3 regions of the Klebsiella grimontii genome follow, and region 2 is predicted to be linked to each of the others. Evidence: predicted binding sites of a transcription regulator. Region 2 holds the regulator's gene; each other region holds the start of a gene.
The links. Region 2 encodes Fur, which represses iron uptake genes when iron is present. Its sites were predicted from a motif close to ATAATAATGAGAACNACTATCAA; they were not measured.
Positions count from the first base shown of each region.

Region 1: ulaG (L-ascorbate 6-phosphate lactonase) is a predicted target of Fur. The motif match lies at 1,488-1,510, and genes of this name have one in related genera.
Region 3: ACE3MN_RS07315 (Nramp family divalent metal transporter) is a predicted target of Fur. The motif match lies at 3,436-3,458, and genes of this name have one in related genera.

Region 1 is NZ_CP169721.1:5,177,063-5,183,641, forward strand. Features, by position in the region: gene ulaA (PTS ascorbate transporter subunit IIC) at 1-1,345, opposite strand, end outside; gene ulaG (L-ascorbate 6-phosphate lactonase) at 1,710-2,774, shown strand; gene ulaR (HTH-type transcriptional regulator UlaR) at 2,881-3,636, shown strand; gene yjfP (esterase) at 3,633-4,349, opposite strand; gene bsmA (biofilm peroxide resistance protein BsmA) at 4,547-4,855, shown strand; gene yjfN (DUF1471 family protease activator YjfN) at 4,994-5,269, shown strand; gene ACE3MN_RS24270 (isovaleryl-CoA dehydrogenase) at 5,260-6,579, opposite strand, start outside.
Region 2 is NZ_CP169721.1:4,003,202-4,009,780, reverse strand. Features, by position in the region: gene chiQ (ChiQ/YbfN family lipoprotein) at 1-45, shown strand, start outside; gene ACE3MN_RS18885 (MFS transporter) at 98-1,393, opposite strand; gene tcuB (tricarballylate utilization 4Fe-4S protein TcuB) at 1,446-2,585, opposite strand; gene tcuA (FAD-dependent tricarballylate dehydrogenase TcuA) at 2,572-3,975, opposite strand; gene tcuR (tricarballylate utilization LysR family transcriptional regulator TcuR) at 4,073-4,999, opposite strand; gene fur (ferric iron uptake transcriptional regulator) at 5,129-5,581, opposite strand; gene fldA (flavodoxin FldA) at 5,873-6,403, opposite strand; gene ybfE (LexA regulated protein) at 6,553-6,579, opposite strand, start outside.
Region 3 is NZ_CP169721.1:1,507,146-1,513,724, forward strand. Features, by position in the region: gene ACE3MN_RS07305 (EAL domain-containing protein) at 1-1,918, shown strand, start outside; gene ACE3MN_RS07310 (NupC/NupG family nucleoside CNT transporter) at 1,949-3,151, opposite strand; gene ACE3MN_RS07315 (Nramp family divalent metal transporter) at 3,500-4,735, shown strand; gene ACE3MN_RS07320 (DUF2502 domain-containing protein) at 4,784-5,131, opposite strand; gene mgrA (L-glyceraldehyde 3-phosphate reductase) at 5,262-6,254, opposite strand; gene ACE3MN_RS07330 (alpha-keto acid decarboxylase family protein) at 6,431-6,579, shown strand, end outside.

The DNA.
Region 1 (6,579 bases), 1.2 Mb from region 2:
TGCGCCCTGCGAAGAACATATAAGCCAGTGCGATAATGATGATGACGGCCATAAACGCGATACCGATGGAGGCGAAGCCCTGCATCATCGGCGGCGCCAGAATTGACCAGTCCGCCATACCCATCCAGGCGCTCATACCGGTCAGCTTCACCGCCCAGACGCAGCCAAAAATTTCGATCATCCCCATTACCAGACAAATTTTGAGCGCCGCGCGCCAGCCGCCAAAGTGGTTAGCAAACACGCCGATGGTGGCGTTAGAGAAGAACATTGGGATAAAGCCCGGAATAATCAGAATGGAAGAGCCGAAGCCGACCAGAATACCGACGGCGATCAGTTGGCCGATGGTGCCCCACATAAACCCCCAGACGACGGCGTTTGGCGCAAAGCTATAAATCGCGGCGCAGTCAATCGCCAGCACGGCACCGGGAATCAGGCGCTGGGAAATGCCGTTGAACGCTTCAGAAAGTTCGGCGACGAACATGCGCACGCCCTGGGTGATAATGAAAATAGCGACGGCGAACGAGAAGCCGGTTTGCAGGATATAGATCGTCCAGTGGGTTTTACCCGCCATCGCCTGTACGGTGTCGATGCCGAAGGAGAGCAAAATCGCGCCGAAGAAAATGGTCATCACGATGGCCGTGGAGACGATGTTGTCGTGAAAGATGTTCAGCCAGCCCGGCAGCTTGAGATCCTCAACGCTCTCCTCTTTTTTACCCAGATACGGGGCGACCTTGTAAGCAATCCATGAAGCGAACTGCTGCTGGTGTCCGATGGAGAAGCCGCAGCCGTCGGTCACTTCCTGGGTCGGCTTATACATCATGTTCGAGGTAATGCCCCAATAGAGCGACACCAGCACCGCCGTGCAGATAATCGTCGTCCACATCGGGTAGCCGAAGATATAAAAAAAGACGGCAATCAGCCCCGCCTGCTGGAACATGATGTGCCCGGTCAGCATGATGGTACGAATACCGGTAATACGCCGCAGCAGGACATAACAAATATTCAGCGCCAGGGCTAACAGCACGGCATAGCCCACCCAGCTGTAGGCATCGCCCATCCGCTCAATGGTCGCCATCATGGAGGCGTAGGTATCAGAAATAGCGCCGTTGATGCCGTAAACCTCAGACATTTTCGCCACCACCGGTTTAAACGTGCTGGTCAGAATGCCGGAGCCGGCCTGCAGCAGCATAAAACCGATAATGGTTTTAATTGTTCCTTTAACGATAACGCTGGCGCTTTTGCGCAGCAGGATATAACCCAGGCAGGTCACAATACCCAGCAGCAGCGGGGCGTTGGTCATAACCTGGTTAAAGAACACGGTAAAGATGTGGTAGAGAATCTCCATAACACACTCCAGAAGGTGGACGCTCTGAACGCACGCTACGCCCAGGTTGGTTGTTGCGATCACTCTAATAATCAAAAATAATCACAACAAGATTATATTTGATTAAATGTGACGCACGCCGCAAATAATCACACAATCCGTCATGGTATTAATTCTCATTTTCATAACCTGAAAAATAGTATATGTAAATCAATTAAATAAAATAACACGCATATCATGAAGTATGCCTCCGCTTCTTTTTAACCCCCACTATTCCTTTCATGAAGGGCGAAATTCAGGATTGCAATCCTGAACAAACGATGCCAGTATTCGTCAAAACAAATCACATCGTGATTACTTTTGATAATATGTGAGGGAAAAACAAATGAGTAAAGTGCAAACCATCACCCGCGAATCATGGATCCTGAACACTTTTCCGGAATGGGGTAGCTGGCTGAATGAAGAAATTGAACAAGAGCAGGTTGCGCCGGGCACCTTTGCGATGTGGTGGTTGGGTTGTACGGGCATCTGGCTGAAATCCGAAGGCGGAGCCAATATCTGCGTCGATTTCTGGTGCGGTACCGGCAAGCAAAGCCACGGGAATCCGCTGATGAAAACCGGCCACCAGATGCAGCGTATGGCCGGCGTGAAGAAGCTCCAGCCCAACCTGCGCACCACCCCGTTTGTTCTCGATCCGTTCGCTATTCGCCAGATCGACGCCGTGCTGTCTACCCACGATCATAACGATCACATTGATGTGAACGTGGCCGCCGCGGTTATGCAGAACTGCGCCGATGACGTGCCGTTTATCGGCCCGCAAACCTGCGTCGATCTGTGGATTGGCTGGGGCGTACCGAAAGAGCGCTGCATCGTGATGAAGCCGGGCGATGTGGTCAAAATAAAAGATGTTGAAATTCATGCGCTCGACGCTTTTGACCGTACGGCTCTGATTACCTTACCCGCGGATCAAAAAGCGGCAGGCGTACTGCCGGACGGAATGGATCAGCGCGCGGTGAACTACCTGTTCAAAACGCCGGGGGGCAACCTGTACCATAGCGGCGATTCCCACTACTCCAACTATTACGCGAAGCACGGTAACGAACACCAGATCGACGTGGCTCTCGGTTCCTATGGCGAGAACCCGCGCGGTATCACCGACAAAATGACCAGCGCCGATATCCTGCGCATGGCCGAATCGCTGAATGCCAAAGTGGTCATCCCGTTCCATCACGATATCTGGTCAAACTTCCAGGCCGATCCGCAGGAAATCCGCGTTCTGTGGGAGATGAAAAAAGACCGTCTGAAGTATGGCTTTAAGCCTTTCATCTGGCAGGTGGGTGGGAAATTCACCTGGCCGCTGGATAAAGATAACTTCGAATACCACTATCCGCGCGGATTCGACGATTGCTTCACCATGGAGCCGGACCTGCCCTTTAAGTCTTTCCTGTAAGGCTTCTCCGGCGGGACCGCCCGCCGGAAATTATCCCCGTCAGCATTAGTATTTTCACCTGATTTCAAATATCATCTTTGCTTATCACTTTTAATCGGATTTGCTCATGACGGAAGCGCAAAGACATCAAATTTTACTGGATTTGCTGGCACAAACGGGATTTGTCACCGTGGAGCAGGTGATTTCCCGGCTGGGAATTTCTCCGGCGACGGCACGACGCGATATCAACAAACTCGACGAAAGCGGCAAGCTGAAAAAAGTCCGCAACGGCGCAGAAGCCGTCAGCGAGCAGCGCCCGCGCTGGTCGCCAATGAATATTCACCAGGCGCAAAACCACGATGAGAAGGTACGGATTGCGCGCGCGGCTTCGCAGCTGGTGAACCCGGGCGAAAGCATCGTCATAAACTGCGGCTCTACCGCATTCCTGCTTGGGCAAGAACTGTGCGGTAAACCGGTGCAGATCATCACCAACTATTTGCCGCTGGCTAACTACCTGATCGATCAGGAACACGACAGCGTCATTATTATGGGCGGGCAGTATAACCGCAGCCACTCCATCACGCTGAGCCCTCAGGGCAGCGAAAACAGCCTGTACGCCGGGCACTGGATGTTTACCAGCGGCAAAGGGTTGACCGCGGAGGGGCTATATAAAACCGATATGCTGACGGCGATGGCGGAGCAAAAGATGCTTAACGTCGTCGGCAAACTCGCGGTACTGGTCGACAGCAGCAAAGTTGGCGAACGCGCCGGAATGCTCTTCAGCCAGGCCGGGCAAATCGACCTGGTGATAACCGGTAAACAGGCGGATGAAGCGATTCTCAAGCAGCTTGAAGATCAGGGCGTTCAGGTGATTCGCGTTTAAAGGTGACGTTGAAAAAAAGCCACCGTCGCAGCTAACGCTTCCGGCGTAATGCGGTGACGGACGCCTTTCTGCCAGATGCAGGTTAGGTTGTCGGCCAGTGCGTTTTGCTGCAGCGCCTGCTGCAGACGGAAGGTCTCCCCCGGCGGTACCACATCATCCTCATCGCCGTGCCAGAGCAGCAGCGGTCGGCTGGCGAGGGTCGCCAGCTGCTGGCTGACGTCCCACTCCGCCAGCTGCCCTGCCTCCCACGAAGGCGAAGGAAAAAGCGTCTGCGAGAGCGTACTGAAATAGCCTGACCCCATCAGGCAGGCGACGCTTTTCAGCTCCGGGTGATGGGTCATAATCCCCAGCGCGGTCATTCCACCCATCGATGCGCCGGCCACCGCCAGCCTGTCGTCCGCAAGCCATCCCTGCTCCCGAATCGCCTCCTGTAATGCCGGAAACTCAACAAAATTGTGCGTCAGAATCGGCCAGAAGCGCTGCATCCGCCCCTGTTCGTCTCCCCGGTAGCGCGCGCCGTGTTCCGCAGCATCAGGCATAATCACCCGAAACCCCGCCTCTGCAAGCGCAACGGCGAAATAGCTGTAGACCAGCTTAGAAGAGGTAAAGCCATGATAAAAGACAATGCAGGGAAGCGGAGTATCCGCGGCGCCCTGCGGGTACGCATGGAGAACCTCCCCGCCCGCAAGGTTACGCATTTCTAGTGCGATCATTTACCGTCTCCTTTCTCTAAAGTGATGTTATGTTAGTACTCAAGCCACGCGTTCGCACATGATTCATAATCTTGAGAACCAGATTACGCTTTCACGATATTTTCATTCGAAAATCGCGTACGGGATAACAATTTGGGAACATTCCCCGGCAATGACATTCAGGCTACCACTACACTATGGCTAACAGGAAACGAGATATGGTTATGCGTAGGTTTACACCGTGGTTACTGGCAATCGCTTTAACCGGCTGTAGCGCCCTACAGGGGACGCCAAAGGCGCCGCCGCCAGCAACCAACCATCCACAAGAGATCCAGCGTAACCAGACGACGGGTCTGCAGAAGATGGGGACGGTGAGCGTATTAATGTACGGCTCGCCGATGGATGTAGAGGCTGCGCTGAAGGTCAAAGCAGAGGCGGCTAAGGCGGATTACTACGTCATCATTATGATTGATGACACCATGGTTCCAGGCCAGTGGTATTCGCAGGCAATTTTGTACCGTCAATAGCGGTCAACCTTTAAGCCAGCTTGACACTGCTTTGCATCCATTCACGTTCTCCTGCGCCTAATAACGTTCAGCCAGCCGTAAACCTGGCAGAACGTTAGCAACGGACTGCCCTCAGGACTATGTGAAATGGAGCTGACGATGAAACGAACTTTTACCCTACCCAGCCTGATGCTGACCTCCGCCACGGCCAATACTTCCGCGCAGTCGGCGGAGTTTGCCAGCGCTGACTGCGTAACTGGCCTGAACGAAATTGGCCTGATTTGCGTTAACAACATCTCCGGCAGCCAGCAGGATGTGGAGCACGCCATCGCCGTGCAGGCCGACGAGCAGGGCGCGTCCTGGTATCGCATCGTCCAGATGTACGAGGAGCAGCAGCCGGATAACTGGCGGGTACAGGCCATTCTTTATGCCTGAGGCGCCTGGCGTCCGCGCCCCATTGCCCGTAACAGTAAGTCGTCGAGCGTTTGCTCATCCAGGCGCATGCCGCCGCGCGTATCGAGCATCATCCGGCACCAGGCTTCAGCCAGCGGCGGTGAAGCGAAGCGTAATACCTGCGCGCCAACGCCAAGCAGATAAACCAGCCGGGTAATCTCCCGTCCCTGCTCTTCCAGAGGGCGCCGTAGCCACTGCTGCAGCTGCCGCCACGCCCGATCGAAATGACGATTTTGCCCTTTCACTTCCGCGCACTCCGCCGCCAGAAGCTCAAGCGCCGCCGGCTGCTTCATCACAACCCGCATCACGTCCAGACACATAATATTCCCTGAACCTTCCCAGATGCTGTTTACCGGCATTTCACGGTACAAACGCGGCAGTTCACTTTCTTCACAGTAGCCGGAGCCGCCCAGCACCTCCATCGCCTCGGCGACGAAGGCGATCCCGGATTTGCAGATAGCAAATTTCGCCGCGGGCGTGAACAACCTTGCCCATAGCGCTTCCTGCGCATCATCGCGCCTGTCCCATGCCCGCGCCAGGCGGAACAGAAACGCGGTTTGCCCTTCAAGCCGCAGCGCCATCTGCCCCAGCACCTGACGCATCATCGGCTGATCGACCAGATTTTTGCCAAACGCCTGACGCTGCAGGGCATGGTACAGCGCCACCGAATAGGCCCGGCGCATCAGCGCATGGCTGCCCAGGGCGCAGTCAAAGCGGGTCAGGCCGCCCATTTTGAGAATTTGCCGGACGCCATCCCCCTCTTCTCCGACCAGCCAACCGCAAGCGTTGAAAAACTCGACTTCACTGCTGGCGTTCGCGCGGTTACCCAATTTATCTTTCAGCCTCTCCAGATGTACGCCGTTACGCTGACCGTCCGGCAGCAGGCGCGGAACAAAAAAGCAGGAGAGCCCCGCCGGCGCCTGCGCCAGCACCAGATGAGCATCGCTCTGCGGCACGGAGAAAAACCATTTATGTCCAATCAGATGATAAAAGCCTTCGGCGGTCTTCTCCGCACGGGTCGTGTTGCTCAGGACATCAGATCCCCCCTGCTTTTCAGTCATCCCCATGCCGATAAGCAGCCCGCGTTTCTGATTCCCCGGTATCAGATGCGGATCGTAGCGATCGCTTAATAGCGGTGATAACCAGTCGCTAAAGGGCCTGGGTAAGGAACGCTGCAGCAATGGGATAGCGGCAAAGGTCATGGTGGTGGGACACAGGGTTCCCGCTTCTACCTGCGCGTGCAGCATAAAGCGGGCAGCGCGGGCAACGAAAGCGCCTTCTCGAGCGTCCTC
Region 2 (6,579 bases):
GACCAGATCTGGAAAGAGATCCGCAGCAATAATACACCGCGTTAAGCCAGATGGCGGCAAGCAAACGGGCGGAGCGAAAACTCCGCCCGTTGCTATTTTAGCGGGGTATTTCTGCCGGCCGGTAGCCGCGGCTCAGGCGTACGAAGAGCATTGCGGTAGCGGCGAATCCGCATAGCGCGGCGCACATCAGCCACCAGCCCGGCGAGCTTTTATCGCCCGTTATCTCTACCAGCGCGGTGGAAATTGCCGGCGTCAGGCCGCCGAAGATCGCGGTGGCGAGGCTAAAGGCCAGTGAAAAGCCGACGGTGCGGACGTAGACCGGCATCACTTCCGTCAGCGCGGCCACCATCGCGCCGTTATACATACCAAAGAAGAACGAGAACCAGAGCAGGACCAGCGTCATGCGGGTGAAATCCGGCGCGGCGGTGAGCCAGTGCATTACCGGCCAGGTAGTGAGCAGCGCCAGCAGGGTAATGCCCATCAGCACCGCTCGACGGCCTATTTTGTCAGAAATTGCCCCGCCGATCGGTAACCAGATAAAGTTGGAGATGCCGACCAGCATGGTCACCAGCAGACTGTCGCGGGCGCTCAGGTGCAGCACGGCTCTGCCGTAGGTCGGGGTATAGACGGTAATGAAGTAAAAAGTTGTCGTGGTCATTGCCACCAGCAAGGTGCCCGCCGAGATGATGCGCCAGTTTTTGACAATTGTGCTCAGGATCTCCCGGGTATCAGGACGATGTTTACGCTGCAGGAAGGCTTCGGTTTCCTGTAACGAACGCCGCAGCACAAAAATCAGCGGAATAATCATACAGCCAATAAAGAAGGGAATGCGCCAGCCCCATTCGGCGATCTGATCGTGGCCGAGCGTTTCATTCAGCGCGTAGCCAATCAGCGCCGCCACAACGATAGCCACCTGCTGGCTGGCGGATTGCCAGCTGGTATAGAATCCCTTGTTCCCCGGCGTGGCGATTTCCGATAAATAGACCGACACGCCGCCGAGCTCGACGCCCGCCGAGAAACCCTGCAACAGCCGCCCGACAACCACCAGGATGGGGGCGAGAATGCCGATAGTCTGATAGCCGGGCACCAGCGCTATCAGAAGCGTCCCGCAGCCCATAATCGCCAGCGTCACCATCAGCCCTTTACGGCGGCCGATTCTGTCGATATAGGCCCCCAACACTATCGCGCCGATAGGGCGCATCAGGAAGCCCGAACCAAAGACGGCGAAGGTGAGCATTAACGCCGCAAACTCGCTTTCCGCCGGAAAGAACGTTCTGGCGATGTAGGTGGCGTAAAAACCAAACAGAAAAAAGTCGAACTGTTCGAGAAAATTACCGCTGGTCACGCGGAGGATGGCGCCAATGGTACCGGCGCGCGATGAGGGTTGCGTCATAGGGTTTGCTCTCCATTGTCTTTATCTTGTTTTTATAGAGGTAAGAGGGGGGCTAGTCGCCTGCGACTGCCGCCTGTTTTCCGCGCCGTTTCTCAATCGCCCACTTGAGTAACGCCGCACAGCGATAAAATCCGTGGGCGAATTTTCCGTAAGGAAGGGTTAAAAACAGCGCCATCACCACGCCGAGATGAATGGCAAGCAGAATGCCCATCCACGAGGTGTCCCGTCCCGCCAGCAGGGCGAGGCCGGTGAAGCTGGTCAGCAGCAGCAGCAGGATAAAGGCGCGATCCATCGGTTTTTGCCGCGGGTCGCCGTGCAGCGGCGAACGACGAAGGTTCAGCCATAGCAGGCCTGCCGGGCCCACCAGCAGGCCGATTCCGCCAAGCGTGCCCAGCAGAACCGGTGCGCTGAAGAACGGGTAGGGCGCTTCCCATCCGGCAAAATAGTGATAGCCCGTGGCCACCAGGGTGGCAGCGAAACAGAGCAGAAAACCATAAAAGGTAAGATGATGGAAACGACGGCGCATCAGGGTAAACGCGTCATCAGCCTCGTTGCAGCCCTTACCGTGGCCGCCGTCGAGATATTTTAAGGTCAGCGCGTTATGCGAGGCTTCGGCGATATCAACGGCGTGGGGATGCCCCGGGGAGATCTCGCGCCAGAAACGGATCACGCCGGCCATCAGTAAGCCCATGGCCAGTACGAAGACCGAACCAAACATCCACGCCAGCAGGTTATGGGGAAAAATCTGGTAGAAATCGCCGGCCAGCGGCGGATGTAGCAGGGAGCCTTTGAGCCCCATCGCCAGCAGCAGAAAGAGGATCAACCCACCGACCAGCGCCAGCGCCGTGGTCACGCCGGCCCGACGATACAGGCTGCCGAAAGCCGCGGGCTGGGCATAATGTTGATAGGTTTCCAGCCGCACTTCCGCCATCGCCTTCGGGACATTAATGGCAAACTCATGCGGCGGCGCGTACTGGCAGGCATGCAGGCAGGCACCGCAGTTATGGCACAGGTTGGCCAGGTAGTTTATATCCGCTTTACCAAAAGCCAGGCGTTGGGTCATGGCCGGAAACACGGCGCAAAACCCTTCGCAATAGCGGCAGGCGTTACAGACCTGCATCACCCGTTCGACCTCCGCTTCGGGCTGGGTGATGATTTGCGCGTCAATGATTAGCTTTTCAAGCGACTTCATGGTGTCTCTCCTGCAGTGCCGCCCTGGCGGCTTGTTGGCCGGCAATGCGGCCGAATGTCGTCCCGATCGACATGCCCACGCCGGCGGTATAGCCTTTGCCCAGCACGTTGCCGGCCATCATTTCACCGGCAACGAACAGGCTTCGGCTGGGCTTGCCCGCAAAATGGACGGCGGCGTGTTCATTGACGTACAGCCCGAGGTAGGTGAAGGTGATCCCCGGTCGTAGGGCATAGCCGTAGTAGGGCGGCGTATCGATGGGCCGCGCCCAGTGGGTTTTCGGCGGCGTCAGGCCGGATGTCGCGCAGTTATCAAGGCGGGTATGATCGAACTGGCCGGGCGCGCAGGCGGCGTTGTAGCGGGCGATGGTTTGCGCCAGGCTTTCTGCGTCCAATCCCAGCTGGCGAGCCAGCTCTTCAATGGTATTGGCCTGGGCGCCGGGGAAAACGGGCGGCATAAAGTGGCCGATCGCTTTGCTGTCGATAATTGAGTAGCCGATTTGCCCCGGCTGGTGGGCGACCAGTCTGCCCCAGATGGCATAACGTTTGGGCCAGAAATCTTCCCCTTCGTCATAAAAGCGCCTGGCGTCACGGTTGACGACCACCCCCAGCGACACGCAGTCCACGCGCGTACAGATCCCGCCATCGTAGAGCGGCGCCCTGGCGTCAATGGCGACGCAGTGGGATTGTGAAGGATCGCCGATGATGTCAGCCCCGGCGTCAATCATAAACTTGAGCAGCACGCCCTGGTTGAAGCGGGTGCCGCGGATGAGAAAGTTATCGGCTGGCCATTCACCACGATCGTTCTGTCCCCATGCTTCACGCAGCCACTCGCGGTTAGATTCAAACCCGCCGGCGGCGAGGACGCAGGTTTTGGCGACGATCCTTTCTTCGCCCGCCAGCGCGGCGACGAATTCGCCGTTATCTAATTCGAGCGCCTGTACCGGCGTGTTGTAGCGGATCTTAACGCCCATCTGCTCCGCGCTGCGGTAATAGGCGTTGACCAGGGCTTTACCGCCGCCCATAAAAAAGGCGTTGGTGCGGGCAACGTGCAGGGCGCCGGAGAGCGGCGGCTGAAAGTTAACCCCGTGCTGGCGCATCCAGTCCCGGCATTGCGCTGAAGTGCGGATCACCAGCCGCGCCAGCGCTTCGTTGGTGTTGCCCTCGGTGACGCGCAGCAGGTCCTGCCAGTACTCTTCTTCCGGATAGCTGTCGATTAAAACATCCTGCGGAGCATCGTGCATACAGCGAAGATTCCGCGTGTGCTGAGAGTTTCCGCCTCGCCATTCCCGCGGCGCAGCCTCCAGCAGCAGCACGGACGCGCCGGCTTCCCGGGCGGTTAATGCGGCGCATAGCGCGGCATTGCCGCCGCCAATCACCAGTACATCCACCATTTTTGGCTCCATTACGCTTTGCTTGATTGTTAAATTTGTAATGGAAATGTATTCGTTTTGGCCGTAAGGACGCTATGGCGTATTGCTAAAGGGGGGTTTAGTGCGCGTAAAGGCTGGCGCCGGGCCAGCGGCCTGACTCCACGAGCTGACGCATGACTTTCGCCAGTATCACCCGCGCGGCAAGGCCCGCTGGGGTCAGTTCATCATCGGAAAGGCTGACGAGAAAGTTTGGCCGACTGAGTATCGGATTCTCGACGCCGATCACTCTCAGGGACTCGCCGTCGAGATGGGAAATCGCCGCCCCCGGCTGCAGCGTGGCGCCCAGTCCGTCGCGGACGGCGCGCATCAGCAGGGCCAGACCGTCGATTTCAGCCACCACATCGACGCTCAGGGCGTGCTCCTGGCAGATCGCCTCCAGCCTGCCGCGCAGGCCATGCCCCAGGCTTGGCATTATCAGCGGGATAGCGGCCAGTTGGCCAGGCGAGATGCTCGCTTCGGGAAGGGGGGCCAGCACGTCATGGGTGCCAATCAGAAACAGACGCTCTTCGAGAATCGGCCTGGCGCTCCAGCGCGCAAGCTTCTCCTTCTGGAACACGATAGCTAAATCAAGCTGGCGGGTGTTGATCATGCGTTCCAGATTACCGGAGAGGCTCTCGACCAAATGCAGGCGGACGTCGGCATAGCTTTCGCGCATCGCGTGAATAAAAGGTACCCCCAGTACAGAGGCGGTGCTGGGGGCCATACCGACGCTGACGTGGCCGGAAAGGCGCGCCTCGCGCGCGGCGAGAACCGCATCGTCGGCGTGGCGCAGCGCCAGCTGCGCCTGGGAGTAGAAGGCGAGACCAGCGCTGGTCGGCATTACGCCGCGCGATGTCCGCTGCAGCAGACGGATGGCGAGTTCGTTCTCCAGGCGCGCCATCTGTTGGCTCAGCGCGGAGACGCCGATATTCAGGTCAAGCGCGGCGCGGCCCATACTGCCGGTTTCAATAATGCGCACATAATAGCGTAGCTGGCGAAGCTCCATGTCGACTCTCCGTACACCTCAGGATGCACTGACAGTAAACGTATTGCAGCGCGAGAGAAAGAGGCGGCAAATTCCGGGCAAAAAAAAGCCAACCTTCAGGTTGGCTTTTGGCGGTATACGATGCGGTGATTATTTCTCTGCCGCGTCGTGGGCATGTTCATCTTCGCGGCAGTCGCCTTCCGCACAGTGTCCGTACAGGTACAGGCTGTGGTTGGTCAGACGAATACCGTGCCTTGCGGCAATTTCACGCTGGCGCGCTTCGATGGAATCATCGCTAAATTCGATCACTTTGCCGCAGTCGAGGCAAATCAGGTGATCGTGATGATGCTGCTGCGTCAGTTCAAAAACGGATTTACCGCCTTCAAAATTATGACGGGTGACGATACCGGCGTCGTCGAACTGGTTCAGTACGCGGTAGACGGTGGCCAGGCCAATCTCTTCACCCATATCAATCAGGCGTTTGTATAAGTCTTCCGCACTGACATGATGGTTATCCGGTCCTTGCAGCACTTCCAGGATTTTTAATCTCGGAAGCGTCACTTTCAGGCCAGCTTTCTTTAATGCGGTATTGTTGTCAGTCATGCGGAATCTGTCCTGTTGCTAAACGATCTACTTCCATCAGCGGAAGTAATACAGAGAATCACCCGATGTAATGCGTCTCATTATAGAACTGCCATGGTGAAATGAAAACTGCAAGCATCGGGCCTTGTATGCTGTCAAAAACGAGGCACTCGCTACAAAGTGCTTCACGCGACCCCGTTAAATCAGAGGACATTGTACAGATATGTGATTAAAAGTTAAAAACTTGTAGCTATAACTTTGATTGCTTTTATCTATCAATTCGGCGAAATCTGATGATTTCGCCGTTTAGACTCAGGCATTCTTGATTTCTTCAAGGTGCAGCTCTTCAGAAATCTGTTTTACCCATTTTTCCACGCGTTCGTTAGTCAATTCTGGCTGACGGTCTTCGTCAATGGCCAGGCCAACAAAGTGATCGTCATCGGCCAGGCCTTTAGACGCTTCAAAATGGTAGCCCGCGGTCGGCCAGTGGCCAACGATAGTTGCGCCGCGCGGTTCGATGATGTCGCGGATGGTACCCAGCGCATCGCAGAAGTATTCAGCATAGTCTTCCTGATCGCCACAGCCAAACAGCGCGACCAGTTTGCCGTTGAAATCGATCTCTTCCAGCGTCGGGAAGAAATCGTCCCAGTCGCACTGGGCTTCGCCGTAGTACCAGGTCGGAATGCCGAGCAGCAGGATATCGTGAGCTTCCAGATCCTCTTTGCTGCTTTTGGCAATGTCGTGAACATCAGCAACATCTTTACCAAGCTGCTTTTGGATCATTTTTGCAATATTTTCGGTGTTGCCGGTGTCGCTGCCAAAAAAGATGCCGATGATTGCCATGAGTAAAATAACCTCTTGAAACTTAATGATGTGGTAGTGGCGTAATGCCCGCAGATAGGGGCAATGATAGCAGAACAGAGAAGGGCGCGGAAACAGCAATCACGCCCAACTGCACACTCTGCTACATGAAAGCTTATTTTTTGAGGGTTTTAGGCTTTATCCTGGCCGCGCAGGGC
Region 3 (6,579 bases), 2.5 Mb from region 2:
ATTCTGCCAGCTCTTTTCGGTTTTCGTCTCCTGCGCTATTGTCCGCTTTCAGCTTGGAAGGCGCTGGCGCGCCGGGCTGACGGCAAAACATATGGGCGCGAGGATTTTTTGGGGAGGCTTTTTCGCTCCCCTCCTGTTGAAGGTCACTATGTACCTGGCGGGGCGTTTTTTTTCGTTTCCGCTGGCGATCTCCAGCTATTTCGGCAATATGTCAGTTATTTACACCATTATCGATATACAAAGCCTGATTAGCGCCGCATTAATTTTTACGACATTCTTTTATTATCCGTTGCGGATGATTATCAGTCCGCATTATGCGCGAGCATTCTGGCGCAATCTTTGTCACGCGTGGCGGACGCGCGAGCAGCGGGTATTTACGTTGTATTGGTTTGTGGCCCTGGCGACAATATTACTGGTGCTGTGTACGCCTTATGATTCTGTTTTTATTGCCGGTTATTTAGTCCCGCTTATTTTCATTTTATACTTCATTGGTATTAGCCGCCTGGGACATACGCTGATTCGCATTTCATGGTCCGTTTCCGCCTTTTTACTCGTGGCGTATAACCAGAATTTTTTACATGGGGTACAAACTGAATATTCACTATCATTTGTTCTTTCAGTACTAATTTGTTTCACTATCTGCCTGTTTTATATGGCGGATATCTATGCTCGCAGTGAAAGAATGAAGCTCAGGTGGCGAGATCAGGCGGAAGAAGATCCGCTAACCGGTTTACCGAATCTACGCGCGCTGGAGAGCCACCTGCAGCGAAACCCTGCTGTTGCCATCAGCAGCCTGCGTATTCAGAATCTGGATTTTCTGAGTCGTCATTACGGCATGATGATGAGAGTAGAGAGCAAAAGGCAGATTGCCCGCAAACTACAGCCGCTATTGGCTCAGGGAGAGCGCATATATCAGCTCCCCGGCAGCGAGCTGTTGCTGGTGCTTAATGGCCCGGAGCCAGAGGCGCGTTTAAATCATATTGTTTCCACGCTTAACCATAAAAAGTTTAGCTGGAACAACCAGGCGTTGGATCTGGAATTTGGCGCATCATGGGGCGGCTACGGCGGTAAAGAATCCGAGCTTCATCCGATGCTCGGTCAGCTTAGCTGGTTATCGGAGCAGGCCGGGGCGGGGCGGCGCGTATTAGCGCTGGACGCGGCGCAAGAGCAGATATCCGATCAAACAAGCGAACAGGTACGGCTGCTGGCGAAAATTAAACAGGCGCTTAGCGAGCGTGGAGTGGTGCTGTACGCCCAGCCTATCCGGAATGCCTGCGGAGAAGGGTACTATGAGATACTTAGCCGTATGCGCTGCGGTAATACCATCATTACGCCCGATAGGTTTATTCCACTGATTGCGCAATTTAACCTGAGCCAGCGTTTTGATATGCAGGTACTGGAAACGCTGTTTAGTTCGCTCAAAAACCACCACGGTCGGCATTTCTCCGTTAACCTGCTGCCCTATACGCTGATGCAAAAGGATAGCGCGGCGCAAATCATCGCTCTGTTTAAACGCCATAACCTGTCGGCAGAGGCGATAACGATTGAGGTTACCGAGGAGCAGGCATTTTCCGATGTTGAGACCAGCATGCATAACATCCAGCTGCTGCGAGATTTCGGCTGCGGCATCGCGATTGATGACTTTGGTACCGGCTACGCTAACTACGAGCGCCTGAAAAGCCTGCAGGCCGATATCCTGAAAATTGACGGCTGCTTCGTGCGTGATATCGAGACCGATCCGCTGGATGCCATTATGGTCAAATCTATTATTGAAATGGCCAAGGTTAAGAAAATGAAGGTGGTGGCGGAATATGTTGAAACGCCTGAGCAGCGGGAAAAGCTTCTTGAGTTAGGCGTTGATTATTTGCAGGGGTATCTGATCGGTAAGCCGCTGCCGTTGAGCGAACTGCGGACATGAAAAAGCCGGGACTTGCCCGGCTTTCGCTAATTACAGTACCAGCGCGGCGATAGACGCAGAGAGCACGCTCACCAGCGTAGAACCGTACACCAGCTTCAGGCCGAAGCGGGAAACCACGTTACCTTGCTCTTCATTCAATCCTTTAATTGCCCCGGCGATAATACCGATAGAGGAGAAGTTAGCGAAGGAGACCAGGAAGATAGAGATGATGCCTTCCGCACGCGGAGAAAGCGTGGCGGCAACTTTCTGCAGATCCATCATGGCGACGAATTCATTAGAAACCAGTTTGGTGGCCATAATACTCCCTACCTGCAGCGCTTCACCCGCCGGTACGCCCATAACCCACGCTACCGGATAGAAGATATAGCCGAGGATCCCCTGGAAGGAGATGCTATAGCCGAACCAGCCGGTGACGGTGGCGAACAGGGCGTTCAGCGCGGAAATCAGCGCGATGAAGCCAATCAGCATGGCGGCAACGATAATCGCCACTTTAAAGCCCGCCAGGATGTATTCACCCAGCATCTCGAAGAAGCTTTGGCCTTCATGCAGGTTGGACATCTGCAGGTTTTCTTCGCTTTCGTCGACGCGGTACGGGTTAATCAGCGACAGAACGATAAAGGTGCTGAACATGTTCAGTACCAGCGCCGCGACCACATATTTCGGCTGCAGCATGGTCATATACGCGCCCACGATAGACATGGAGACGGTAGACATCGCGGTCGCCGCCATGGTGTACATGCGGTTGCGGGACATCTTGCCAAGAATATCTTTATAAGCGATGAAGTTTTCGGACTGGCCCAGAATCAGGGAGCTGACAGCGTTAAAGGATTCCAGCTTGCCCATGCCGTTGATTTTGGACAGTACGGTACCGATAGCGCGAATGACGATAGGCAGAATGCGAATATGCTGCAAAATACCGATCAGCGCGGAAATAAAGACGATCGGGCACAAAACTTTCAGGAAGAAGAACGCCAGACCTTTGTCGTTCATGTTGCCGAAGACGAAATTTGTCCCTTCATTAGCGAAACCGAGGAGTTTTTCAAACATCTCGGAGAAGCCCTTCACAAAACCCAGGCCAATGTCAGAGTTCAGGAAGAACCAGGCCAGCAGCACTTCAATGACCAGCAGCTGAATGACATAACGAATACGAATCTGCTTACGGTTGTGGCTGACCAACAGGGCCAGAATGGCCACCACTACGATCGCGAGAATAAAGTGCAGGACGCGGTCCATATTTGCTCCAAATATGAGGCAGGTTAAATTTCTGTGCACATTCTATGTAACAAGCGCAAAGAAAACGAGAGCTAGCACACACTATTGCAAGGATATGTGACTAATGGCAAAAATAGTGATCAACCATGCATTTTTGTTATGTTACGTAAAGGTTTTAAAAGTTGCTCTCTTGTACTATTCTGGTGATTAATTAAAAGCGTTTATCAGTTCCCCCGGTTTTTCAGTTGCCGACCCGCTATCGTTCCCTCCTATCATAGCAATCATTATCACCATTCCAAATGAACTTGATAATCATTCGCATTTTGATAGCATAAAACATAGCAAAGGCTATATTTCCAGAGGCAGAAAATGACAAACAGTCGCGTTGAGAATAGCAGCGGTCGCGCAGCGCGCAAGATTAAGCTCGCCCTGATGGGGCCGGCGTTCATTGCTGCCATCGGCTATATCGATCCGGGTAACTTCGCCACCAACATCCAGGCCGGCGCCAGCTTTGGCTACCAGCTGCTGTGGGTGGTGGTATGGGCTAACCTGATGGCGATGCTGATTCAGGTGATGTCGGCGAAGCTGGGCATCGCCACCGGAAAAAATCTGGCGGAGCAAATTCGCGACCATTATCCGCGTCCTGTGGTGTGGTTTTACTGGGTGCAGGCCGAAATTATCGCGATGGCGACCGATCTTGCCGAGTTTATTGGCGCGGCTATCGGATTTAAGCTGGTTCTCGGCGTGTCATTGCTGCAGGGCGCGGTGCTGACGGGGATTGCGACGTTTCTGATTCTGATGCTCCAGCGTCGCGGTCAAAAGCCGCTGGAAAAAGTGATTGGCGGGCTACTGCTGTTCGTCGCGGCGGCGTATGTCGTAGAGCTTATCTTCTCTCAGCCCGCGCTGGCGCCGTTAGCGAAAGGGATGCTCGTGCCATCTCTGCCGACCAGCGAGGCGGTGTTTCTTGCCGCCGGGGTGCTGGGAGCGACCATTATGCCGCATGTCATCTATTTACACTCGTCGCTCACTCAGCACCTGCATGGAGGCACGCGCAAAGATCGCTATAACGCCACGCGCTGGGATGTGGCGATTGCCATGACCATTGCTGGTTTTGTCAACCTGGCAATGATGGCGACCGCCGCCGCGGCCTTCCATTTCAACGGCCACACCGGAGTTGCCGACCTCGATCAGGCCTATCTGACGCTTGAACCCTTGCTGAGCCACGCGGCAGCCACCATCTTTGGCCTGAGTCTGATTGCGGCGGGTTTATCTTCTACGGTTGTTGGGACCCTGGCGGGGCAGGTGGTGATGCAGGGCTTTATCCGCTTTCATATCCCGCTGTGGTTTCGTCGGGCGATCACCATGCTGCCGTCGTTTATCGTGATTTTAATGGGCCTGGATCCCACGCGTATTCTGGTGATGAGCCAGGTATTGCTGAGTTTCGGTATTGCCCTCGCGCTGGTGCCGCTGCTGATATTCACCAGCGACTCCCGCCTGATGGGCGATCTGGTCAATTCCCGGTGGGTAAAACTGCTGGGGTGGGCGATTGTCGCAGTCGTTGTGGCGCTTAACGGCTGGCTGATTGTTGGGACGATATTTAGTTAAACGCGACAACGAGAAAGGGAGCCGGATGGCTCCCTTTTACAATGAATATTAATGATGACCGTGGCCATGTCCGCGACCGCCTGGTCCACGACCCCAACCGCCGCGTCGGTCATCACGATCATTCCAGCCTTCACGATAGCCGCGCTCGTAGGCTTTACGTTTATCCCAGCCGCGATGCCAGCCGTTATCGTGACGACGCCAGCGGTTATCGCGCCATTCATAGTGTCTACGCCAATAATCACGGTCGCGCCAGCCGCCACCGTCCCAGTAGTTACCATAATTGTCGCGATCGCCAATTTGTAATTTTATTGATGGCAACAGGGTGATTTCACCAGCATTAGCGACCAATGGCGCTGAAGCCAGAAGCACTGCAGCCAAAATCAGTGACCTGAACATACTCTTCTCCTTCACGATCGGGGCCGTTGTCGGCCTGTTAACCTGATATTACGGGGCGGTAAAGCCCCGTCGTATCGGAGGAACTCCTAAATCGCCAGTGAGAGCACTTTTTGCTAAAGTAACAATGAATTTACACCGCAAGGATCGCGTCGATGGTTGCCCGCTCTTCGGCGCTGAAATGGCGGTTTTCCAGCATGCCAACCGCATCGTCGAGCTGCGAGGTTTTACTGGCGCCAATCAGTACCGAAGTGACTTTCTCATCGCGCAGCACCCAGGCCAGCGCCATCTGCGAAAGCTTCTGTCCGCGGGATTCGGCCAGCGCGTCCAGCTGGCGAACTTTTTCCAGTTTGCTTTCGGTAAGCTGATCCGGTTGCAGGAACCGGCTACCGCTGGCGGCGCGGGAGTCAGCCGGAATGCCGTGCAGGTAACGGTTGGTTAACTGGCCGCCCGCCAGCGGTGAAAACGCTATACTTCCCACCCCCGAGGTGTGCAGGAAATCCAGTAATCCCTCTTCGACCCAGCGTTCAAACATCGAATATTTTGGCTGATGAATCAGGCACGGCGTGCCGAGATCGTTAAGGATGTTGACGGCTTGCCGGGCCTGTTCGAGCGGATAATTAGACAAGCCGACGTACAGCGCCTTGCCCTGGCGGACGATGTGGTCCAGCGCGCGCATGGTTTCCAGCAGCGGCGTTTCGGGGTCAGGGCGGTGGTGGTAGAAAATGTCGATATAGTCCAGGCCCATTCGTTTAAGGCTTTGATCGAGGCTGGCGATCAGGTACTTGCGCGATCCCCAGTCGCCATAGGGGCCGTCCCACATGGTGTAACCGGCTTTGCTGGAGATGATCAGCTCATCGCGATAGGGCAAAAAATCCTCTTTCAGAATACGGCCAAAATTGCTCTCCGCCGATCCCGGCGGTGGCCCGTAGTTATTGGCTAAATCGAAATGGGTTATGCCGAGATCGAATGCGTGACGCAGAAGCTGACGGCTGGTTTCCACCCGCGTTTCATCGCCAAAATTATGCCAAAGCCCCAGAGAAACTGCCGGTAGCTTTAGTCCGCTATGACCGCAGCGGCGGTATTCCATCGTTTGATATCGCGTGGCGTTTGCCTGGTAAACCATACTTCCTCCGCAGATAAAACAGGGTTGTGTATACGTTTACACTAAAGAATCTTTGGCGCCGAGTATACTCCCTGAACGCGTAAATTTTACTTGCCACCGCATTTGTTGGGTGCAATGTGGACAGCGCAACTGCTTATTCAATACTCAACTTATCTGCATGAGAGGAGAGTGGGGATATGCAACCGACTTACACCATTGGCGATTATCTGCTGGATCGTCTCGTAGACTGCGGTATAGACCGCTTGTTTGGCGTACCTGGTGATTACAATTTACAGTTTCTCGACAGCGTTATTGCGCATCGGAATTTAGGGTGGGTGGGTTGTGC